One region of the Paraburkholderia sp. BR13444 genome, then DNA from elsewhere that is predicted to be linked to it. Evidence: predicted binding sites of a transcription regulator. Region 1 holds the regulator's gene; the other holds the start of a gene.
What was found. The regulator FNR, encoded in region 1, switches genes on or off when oxygen is low (the NO sensors DNR and NnrR bind a similar motif). The targets are predictions, from matches to a motif close to TTGATNNNNATCAA.
Positions count from the first base shown of each region.

Region 2: the regulator FNR is predicted to act here: its motif matches at 2,462-2,475, upstream of adhP (alcohol dehydrogenase AdhP).

Region 1 is NZ_JBFPKM010000022.1:93,512-97,729, forward strand. Features, by position in the region: gene AB3X95_RS35980 (zinc-dependent alcohol dehydrogenase family protein) at 1-83, shown strand, start outside; gene AB3X95_RS35985 (hypothetical protein) at 78-356, opposite strand; gene AB3X95_RS35990 (universal stress protein) at 478-948, shown strand; gene AB3X95_RS35995 (PAS domain S-box protein) at 982-2,082, opposite strand; gene fnr (fumarate/nitrate reduction transcriptional regulator Fnr) at 2,205-2,987, opposite strand; gene AB3X95_RS36005 (response regulator) at 3,004-3,411, opposite strand; gene AB3X95_RS36010 (universal stress protein) at 3,665-4,126, shown strand; gene AB3X95_RS36015 (universal stress protein) at 4,170-4,218, opposite strand, start outside.
Region 2 is NZ_JBFPKM010000004.1:547,988-552,205, forward strand. Features, by position in the region: gene AB3X95_RS15110 (molybdopterin-dependent oxidoreductase) at 1-861, shown strand, start outside; gene AB3X95_RS15115 (4Fe-4S dicluster domain-containing protein) at 873-1,736, shown strand; gene AB3X95_RS15120 (TetR/AcrR family transcriptional regulator) at 1,759-2,433, shown strand; gene adhP (alcohol dehydrogenase AdhP) at 2,536-3,561, shown strand; gene AB3X95_RS15130 (MFS transporter) at 3,697-4,218, opposite strand, start outside.

The sequences.
Region 1 (4,218 bases):
CGTTGTGCGACGCGAACCGCGCGCTCGACGATCTGCGCCACGGCAAGCTGACCGGCGCGGCCGTGCTCGCGGTCCGCTCATGATTTGTTCGCGAGCCATGGTCGCTTGATGCAGATCAAGCCGCCCGCCGCGCCGGCGTTCATTATGTAAGCGCGCACCGTTGGGCGCCCCGTCACGGGCCGAGGCGCGGCGCGACGATCCGAGGAAAGCCGATGAACACTGCTGCCGAGCGCAACACCTTCCACCGCGTGATGATCGCGTCCGCGGGCGGCACAGGACTGGCGCTCGCCACGCATGTCGCCCGGCAGTTCGTCGCCGCGGATGCGCGCTTTCGTCTCGTCGACCGCGACCAGCACGCGGCTCACCGTCGCCGCATACGCGCGGCACGCCGCATCCGGCCAGTGCGGGCGGGCCCATTTATCTGTAGCAGGGGCGCGCCACGCGCGTTGACAAATCCAACCTCAGTGGAGAATCGGCATGTACCAACATATCCTCGTCGCGCTGGACGGCAGTAGCTTTTCGAAACGCGCGCTGAAAGAAGCGGTGAATCTCGCCGCGTTGACGAAGGCCGTCGTGCATCCGGTTTATGTAGTCGACAAGACGCCGATCTTTTCCTATGCCGGCTATTACGACCCGCTCGCGCTAGTCGAAGCATTGCGCCAGGACGGCCACTCGGTGCTCGAGGAGGCCGAGCAGGCCTGCGCCGCCGCCGACGTGCGTTGCCGGCCCGCGATGATCGAGTCGGAGAGCCTGTCCGACGACGTCGCCACGATCGTGCTGCGCCACGGCGAGGACGTCCACGCCGATCTGCTCGTGCTGGGCACGCATGGGCGACGCGGCGTGCGGCGCCTCGTGATCGGCAGCGTGGCGGAGCGGGTGCTGCGTTTCTCGACCTGTCCGGTGTTGCTGATGCGCGAGCAGATCAGCGAGGAAGCGCCCGAGAAGTAATCCGCGGTAGCGGGGCGCGGCCGCGTGGGAGCACTACACGAGCGCGTCGGCTGGTATCTGGATCGAGATCCTGAAACCATGGCCCGGCGAGCTGATGAACGATACGTTGCCGCGCAACTGCCGCACACGTTCGCGAATGCCAAGCAGCCCGAATGAATGTGTTCCCTGCGCATGATCCAGCGTGACACCCACGCCGTCATCGTCGATATCGAGCGATACGATCGGGCCCGCGCAGATCATGTCGATGCGTACGCGCCTCGCCTTGGCGTGCCGCGCGACGTTCGTCAACGCCTCCTGAACGATGCGAAACAGCGCCGTCGCCGCGAATTCGCCGCATACCGGCTCGGCCGGTTCGAGATGCACGCTCGAGCGCACGTTGTAGCGTTTCGTAAAGTCTTCGGCCAGCCAGTCGAGCGCGGCGGCGAGTCCGAGGTCGTCGAGCAGCGGGGGGCGCAGATCGGCGGCGATGCGCCGCAGCGAAGCGGCCATCCAGTCGATCTGCTGTTGCAGCTCGCGCGTTTGCGCCGCAAGCGGCTCAGTGTCGGCTTGCTTGTTCAGCTTCGCTTCGAGCAGCGCGACGCTCATTTTTAGCGCCGTCAGCCGTTGGCCGAGATCGTCGTGCAGTTCGCGTGCAATACGTTTCTGCTCGTTTTCACGGGCGATGTGCGTGTGCGTGGATACCTGACTCGCGCGTTCGAGTTCCGCAAGACGCATGCGCTCGGTCAGATCGCGCGTGACCTTGGCGAAGCCGAGCAGCGCGCCCGACGCATCGTGCACGGCGGAAACGACCGCATTAGCCCAGAAACGCGAGCCGTCGCGACGCACACGCCATCCTTCGTCCTCGGCGCGGCCTACGGCTGCGGCGGTTTCCAGTTCGCGCGCGGGCTTGCCGGCCGCGATGTCTTCCGGGGTATAGAACTTCGAGAAATGCTGGCCGATGATTTCTTCGGGCGTGTAGCCCTTGATGCGCTGTGCGCCGGGATTCCAGCTGGTGACGCGGCCGGCGGGGTCCAGCATGAAGATCGCGTAGTCCTGCACCGCCTCGACCAACATGAAATAGCGATCCTCGACGGACACGTCCGACCCCGACGCAGCACTGGTGAAGCAGGAAGACTCGCCGCTCGATAGACCCATCGCTCCTCCGGGCGGCCACGCAAGGTCGCGTACCGCAACGCACTGAGTTATATCAGTTCAGGAGCGCCTGTTCCACCCGGCATGTCCCGCGAACGAACGTGGGGCGGGCGTCGCGCCGGTGCTCAGACCCGAGACAGTCGTTCCGGATCTTCGATGCGGATCGTTTTGCCGTTCGCCTTGACGAGGTGCTCGCGCTGGAACTTCGAGAACATCCGGCTCACCGTTTCGAGCTTCATGCCCAGAAAGCAGCCGATTTCCTCGCGCGTCATGCGCAGATGAAACTCCGCGGCGGAAAAGCCGCGCGCCTTGAAGCGCTTCGACAGATTCAGCAGGAACGTCGCGACGCGCTGCTCGGCGGTCATCGTGCCGAGCAGCATCATCTGGCTCGATTCACGCACGATCTCGCCGCTCATCATCTGATAGATGTGATGCTGCATCGGTTTGATCTCGCGACAGATCGCCTCGAGCTGCGCGAACGGAATGATGCATACGACGCTATCTTCGAGCGCGATCGCATCGCAGTTCTGCTTGGCCTCGCCGATGCCGTCGAGGCCAAGCGAGTCGCCGGCAATCTGGAAGCCAGTCACGTGCTCGCGACCGTCGCGATGCATGACCACGGTTTTGAATGAGCCGGCGCGTATCGCGTAGATGCTTTGAAACTCGTCGCCCGCGCGATACAGCGCGTCGCCGCGTTTGATCGAGCGCGTCGAGCAGATCAACGCATCGAGCCTGCTCAGTTCGTCCGGTGTCAGCTCGGGCGGCATGCAGATCGCGCGCATCGCGCAGGTGGAGCAGCGCGTGACGGCGTGGCGTGCCGCCGCGGTGCTGGGCGCGACGTGGATCGGTACCACGTGCGAGGTGCGAGGCGCGTCGTGGCGGGGTTCACGGACTGCGGCAACTTGCATGATCGGCTCCTGGCGGTCAGACCCGATGCGCACGACGCGCATAGGCAATCGCTTCGATGGCGCGGCAGGCGAGCTCGAACTCCGAGGTCTTGTCGAAGAAGAAGTCGGCGCCCGCCGCTTCGCACGCGCGGCGAAACGCCGTCGCGTCATGATTGGTCAGCACGATGCTGACGATGGACGGCCGCACCCGCGCTAGCGCAGCGAGCAGCAGGAGGTCGGTCTTGCCCGAGAAGCACGGGTCCAGCACCGCGACATCGGCGCGACTCGCGACGATGTCGTCGAACGCGTGCTCGACGCCCGCCGACTCGCCCGCGATTTCGATGCCGGGAATCAGCGCGATCAGGCAAGCAAGCCGGCGCCGGACCTCGACCGCATCGTCGACGAGGAAGATTCTCGATACGGTGGCTGACGGGGCGGTGTCCATACCGACCAGTATTGGCGACCTAATCTTGGAAATATATCGGCAGCGCTTTAAGCGGTGCTAGGAGTTCAGGTGGTGGTTGTAGGAATATTCCTAGTGGGTTGCTGGCGATGTCGTCCAGCAGCGGCGCGGCGGCACCGAGCGGCGGCCCGTTGACCTGCGTCAAGCCGACTGGCGGGGCGCGCTTCACACTGTCGGTGCAAATGCGCGAGGGCACCACTTCGGGTCATGCCAGCGCTTTCAGAGGGAGTCCGACATGTATGCACGAATTCTGGTTGCACTCGACGACAGTCCCAGCGCGCAGCGCGCCTTCGCCGAGGCGCTGAAGCTCGCGAAGCTGACGGGCGCCACGCTCGAAGCCTGCTGCGTGGTGGGGCACGGCAAGTGGTCGGACAATGCCGACGTGGCTTTCGAGCCGGAACCGGCGGGCGCGGCGCAAGATTTCGCCAGCCGCGCGCTCGATGGCCCGCGCGAGCTGTTGCGCGAGGCGCAGGTGCCGGGCGGCGTGCGGGTGATCGACGCTTACGCCGAAAACGTGTCGGCGGTGCTCGCGCGCGTCGCCGACGAAATCCAGGCCGATCTGATCGTGATGGGCACGCATGGCCGCCGTGGCGTGCAGCGCTTTCTGCTCGGCAGCGTCGCGGAGTCACTGGTGCGGTCGACCGACATACCGGTGCTGATCGTGCGGCATGACGAACAAGCCCACCCTCGGCCCTGAAGCGCCGCGCAGAGCCAGTTTCTAGCGGCTCAGGAGAGTTCGCTCAGGCGTGTCCGCTGTCGGCGCTGTCCGGGGCTGGCTGGACGCGCGTC
Region 2 (4,218 bases), on a different contig from region 1:
TTCGCCGCCATTCTGACCCGTCTTGGTCTTGGCGGTGTCTTCACCGAGGGCTGCGGCGAACTCGATTGGGTCAAGCGAGTATACGAATCGGCGGATCTGCCCGATCACGTTTCTTGGCGCGAATTCTGCCGCAAGGGCTACTTCGTCGTACCGCCCGAAAAGCCGGAGTTGCGCCATTCCGTGGACATGCGCTGGTTCGCGGAAGGTCGTCGCAAGGATCTGCAAGAACCGCATCCGATGCCGTCGCAGTATGCCGAAAAATTCGGCATGGGCCTGCAGACGCCGAGCGGCAAGCTCGAGTTCATACCCGAGTTGCTGAAGCGGCACACCGCCGACAACCCCGAGCGGCCCGCACTGAACCGGTATATCCCGTCGTGGGAAGGTCTGCGCTGCGAGCGGGCCGGGCGCTATCCGCTGCAATTAATCGCAACTCACAGCCGCTACAGTTTTCATACCCATTGCGACGGCAAAAATTCGTCAGTCAACAGCGTCGAGGATCATCGTGCGCTGATCGGCGGGCATCGCTTCTGGCTGCTGAGGCTCGGGTTCGCAGACGCGGCCGCGCGGGGCATTGCTCATCGTGACCTCGTCAAGGTCTACAACGACCGCGGCGCCGTAATCTGTGCGGCTGATGTATCTGCTCTGTTGACCCCAGGCGTCGTCAAGTCATACGAGGCGAGCGCGGAATTCCAGATGATCGAAGTAAACGGCGAACGTGTCGAGATTGGCGGCTGCATGAACATGCTCACGCCCGACCGCTCGCAAACGGCAGGCACCAGCAGCATGAGTCCGAACTCATGCCTCGTGCAGGTCGAAAAATGGAAAGGCGCCGATGCGTTCCTGCTCGGTCGTGCAGCGTGAGGAGAAACGCCATGAGCAAGTGGAATCTGGTTATCAAGGTCGGGCGCTGCGAGAACTGCCAGAACTGCGTGATCGCCGCGCGCGACGAGCACGTTGGCAACGAGTTTCCCGGGTACTCGGCACCGGCTTCGGCCGATGCCGAAAGCAGCATTCGCATCATGCGCCGCGTGCAAGGCGATTCGCACATGGTCGAGACGACGTACTTGCCGGTCATGTGCAATCACTGCGACGAGGCACCATGCATGCGTGTAGGCGGCGACGCCATCCGCAAGCGCGCCGACGGCATCGTCATCATTGATCCGGACAAGGCGCGGGGCAGAAAGGACATCGTCAAGGCCTGTCCATACAAGGCAATCGTATGGAATGAAGAATTGCAACTGCCGCAGACATGGATCTTCGATGCCCATCTGCTGGATCAGGGGTGGCAGCACCCGCGTTGCGAACAGTCCTGCCCAACGGGCGTTTTCGAAACCGTCAGGCTCGATGACGCCGCGATGGCAGAGAAGGCAAGACGGGAAGGACTCAAGGTTCTGGAACCGAAACTAAAAACCAGTCCGCGCGTCTGGTACAGCGGCCTCGATCGTTGGGAAACCTGCTTTATCGGCGGCAGTGTCAGCGCGCAGGTGGGGCAGGTCGTCGAGTGTGTCACAGATGCGGCCGTTGCGTTGTACTGGTGCGGTCGGAAAGTGGCCGAAACCGTAACCGACGCGTTCGGCGACTTCCGGTTCTCGCGGCTCATCAAAGATAGCGGCCATTATCGGATCGAGATTCGTCATGCGCTGGGCAATGCGTCGCGCGAATGCGTGTTGGGCGAGAGCGTGTATGTCGGCGAGATCGGCCTCGTGCAGTCGACGAATGCGGTTGAGGTCGACTGATGCTGGCGCTGTGTATCCATCCATGAAACCGGTACGCGTGACACGCGCATGCAAAAAAGAGCAGACGCGAGAGCGCCTGCTCGACGCAGCGCGCCGTTCGTTCATCGAGCGGGGCCTGGCCGCGACGAGTGTGGAACACATCGCCGAGGCGGCCGGTTACACGCGTGGCGCCTTCTATTCAAATTTCAGCAGCCAGCAGGAACTGCTACTCGAATTGCTGCAACGCGATGTAGAAAAGACGTGTGCGGACTGGCAGGCGATCATCGAATTGCCTGGCGCGTCGCACCAGGAAAAGGTTCGCGCACTCGCGCGTCTGAGTTGCGCTGAATTCGACAATGATTGCTTCCCGCTGTGGGTCGAAGCGGGCCTTCTCTCGTCGCGCGATAGCACGGTTCGGGAGCGGGTCACCGGGTTGCGGCAAAGGAAGCTGGCGAAGCTGGCCGCGTGTCTGTGCGCAGGCGCGCGTCCAGGCGACGGCGGCCGGCCTGCTCAACCTGAAGCGCTCGCGGCGGGCCTCCTCAGCCTTTGCGACGGTTTGCGTTTCTTCCGGCTGTGCAATCCGGAAGAGATGACGGACCAGGCGATTCGAGCCATTATGGCGGCCTTGTTTTCCTGCACTTCGTCCGGTCCGGTACCGGAGAAACCCGAGTCGCTGGATGAAACCGGTGCGATAGTCCGCTTCCACTTACGCTCTTAGATCAATACGTTAGGGCGGGTCGTTTTCATTGATCTATCGCAAAACACTAGCGGGCCTGGCGAGGATACTCGTGAGAATCACAAACTCACTGAGGAGCGACTCATGGCTCAATTCATGAAAGCTGCGGTAGTCCATGCCTTCGGCGAGCCGCTGCGGATAGAAGAAGTGACGGTTCCTGCGCCCGCTGCGGGTCAGATTCTCGTCAACGTGAAGGCGTCCGGGGTCTGCCACACCGATCTTCATGCCGCCGATGGTGACTGGCCGGTCAAGCCTCGCCTGCCGTTCATCCCTGGTCACGAGGGTGTCGGATATGTCGCGGCGACTGGCGCAGGAGTCACGCACGTGAAGGAAGGCGACCGCGTTGGCGTGCCGTGGCTCTATACCGCATGCGGTCACTGCGAATACTGTCAGACGGGCTGGGAGACGCTTTGCCACGAGCAGCAGAATACCGGCTATTCCGTGAACGGCAGCTACGCCGAATATGTGGTCGCCGATCCGGACTACGTAGGTCATCTACCGAACGGGGTCGCGTTCGACGAAATCGCGCCGATCCTCTGCGCCGGGGTCACCGTATACAAAGGCATTCGGGTCACGGACACCCGGCCCGGTCAGTGGATCGCCATCTCGGGCATCGGCGGCCTCGGTCATGTCGCGGTCCAGTACGCCGTCGCGATGGGTCTGCATGTCGTTGCCGTGGATGTCGCGCCCGACAAGCTGGAACTTGCGCGCAAACTCGGCGCGCAAATCACCATCGACGCCTCGACGTCCGATCCTGCGAGCGAGGTCCAGAAACAGATCGGTGGCGCACATGGCGTTCTCGTGACCGCTGTCTCGCGCGGTGCGTTTGCGCAAGCGCTCGGCATGGTGCGCCGCGGCGGTACCGTCGCGCTGAACGGCCTGCCGCCCGGCGACTTTCCGCTTCCGATCTTTTCCACGGTACTGAATGGCATCACGGTTCGCGGTTCCATCGTGGGCACGCGTCGCGACCTGCAGGAAGCGCTCGAATTCGCGGCCGACGGAAAAGTGCGCGCACATATCCACCATGAGCGGCTAGAGAACATTAACGAAGTGTTCACCGCATTGCGCGAAGGCAAGGTCGACGGCCGCATCGTACTCACTGAACTTTGAATGAGCCACTGCCTGGTGCCGGTATCGCGCGCCGTGCTCATCCAGTTGACGGTTCATCGCTGACCAAGTGACCGACGGCATTGATCCACGTCAGCTGGGCTCGGTGCTCCATGAGTAGTCTTCACGAGTTGCACGTCAATCGGTGCGCGCGTGCGAGTCGTCCCGCGAGACAGCCGGGGCGGCTGCGCGCGCCCTCAGCCGATGTCGCGCTGAAATGGGCCGCAGACTGTCCCGGGGCAATGCAAAGCTCGCGAGCAGAGCGACCGCACATGTTCCTACGACGTAGTAGGCTGGTGCTGTCAAGGATCCCGTCGCACGAACCAGCATGGTGGCGAGCAGCGGTGCAAAGCCGCTGAATACGACCACCGAAATGTTGTTCGCAAGGGCGATCCCGCTGAATCGTACCTGGACGGGGAACTGATCGGCGAGGACAGAGGGCCACGTACCGCTTGCCAGTGAAAAGACCACCGCGGCGAGAACGAATAAAACGACCGGATCGACAGTGTGATTCACAAGCGCCCAATAGAACGGGTAGCTCAGCACAATCAGCAGAGCCGCTGACGTTCGCAGCAGGTATCGGCGCGCAATCTTGTCTCCCAGCCAGCCCGCAGCGAGCAGACCGAACGAGCTGACGACCAGATAGGCATTCTGGGCGAT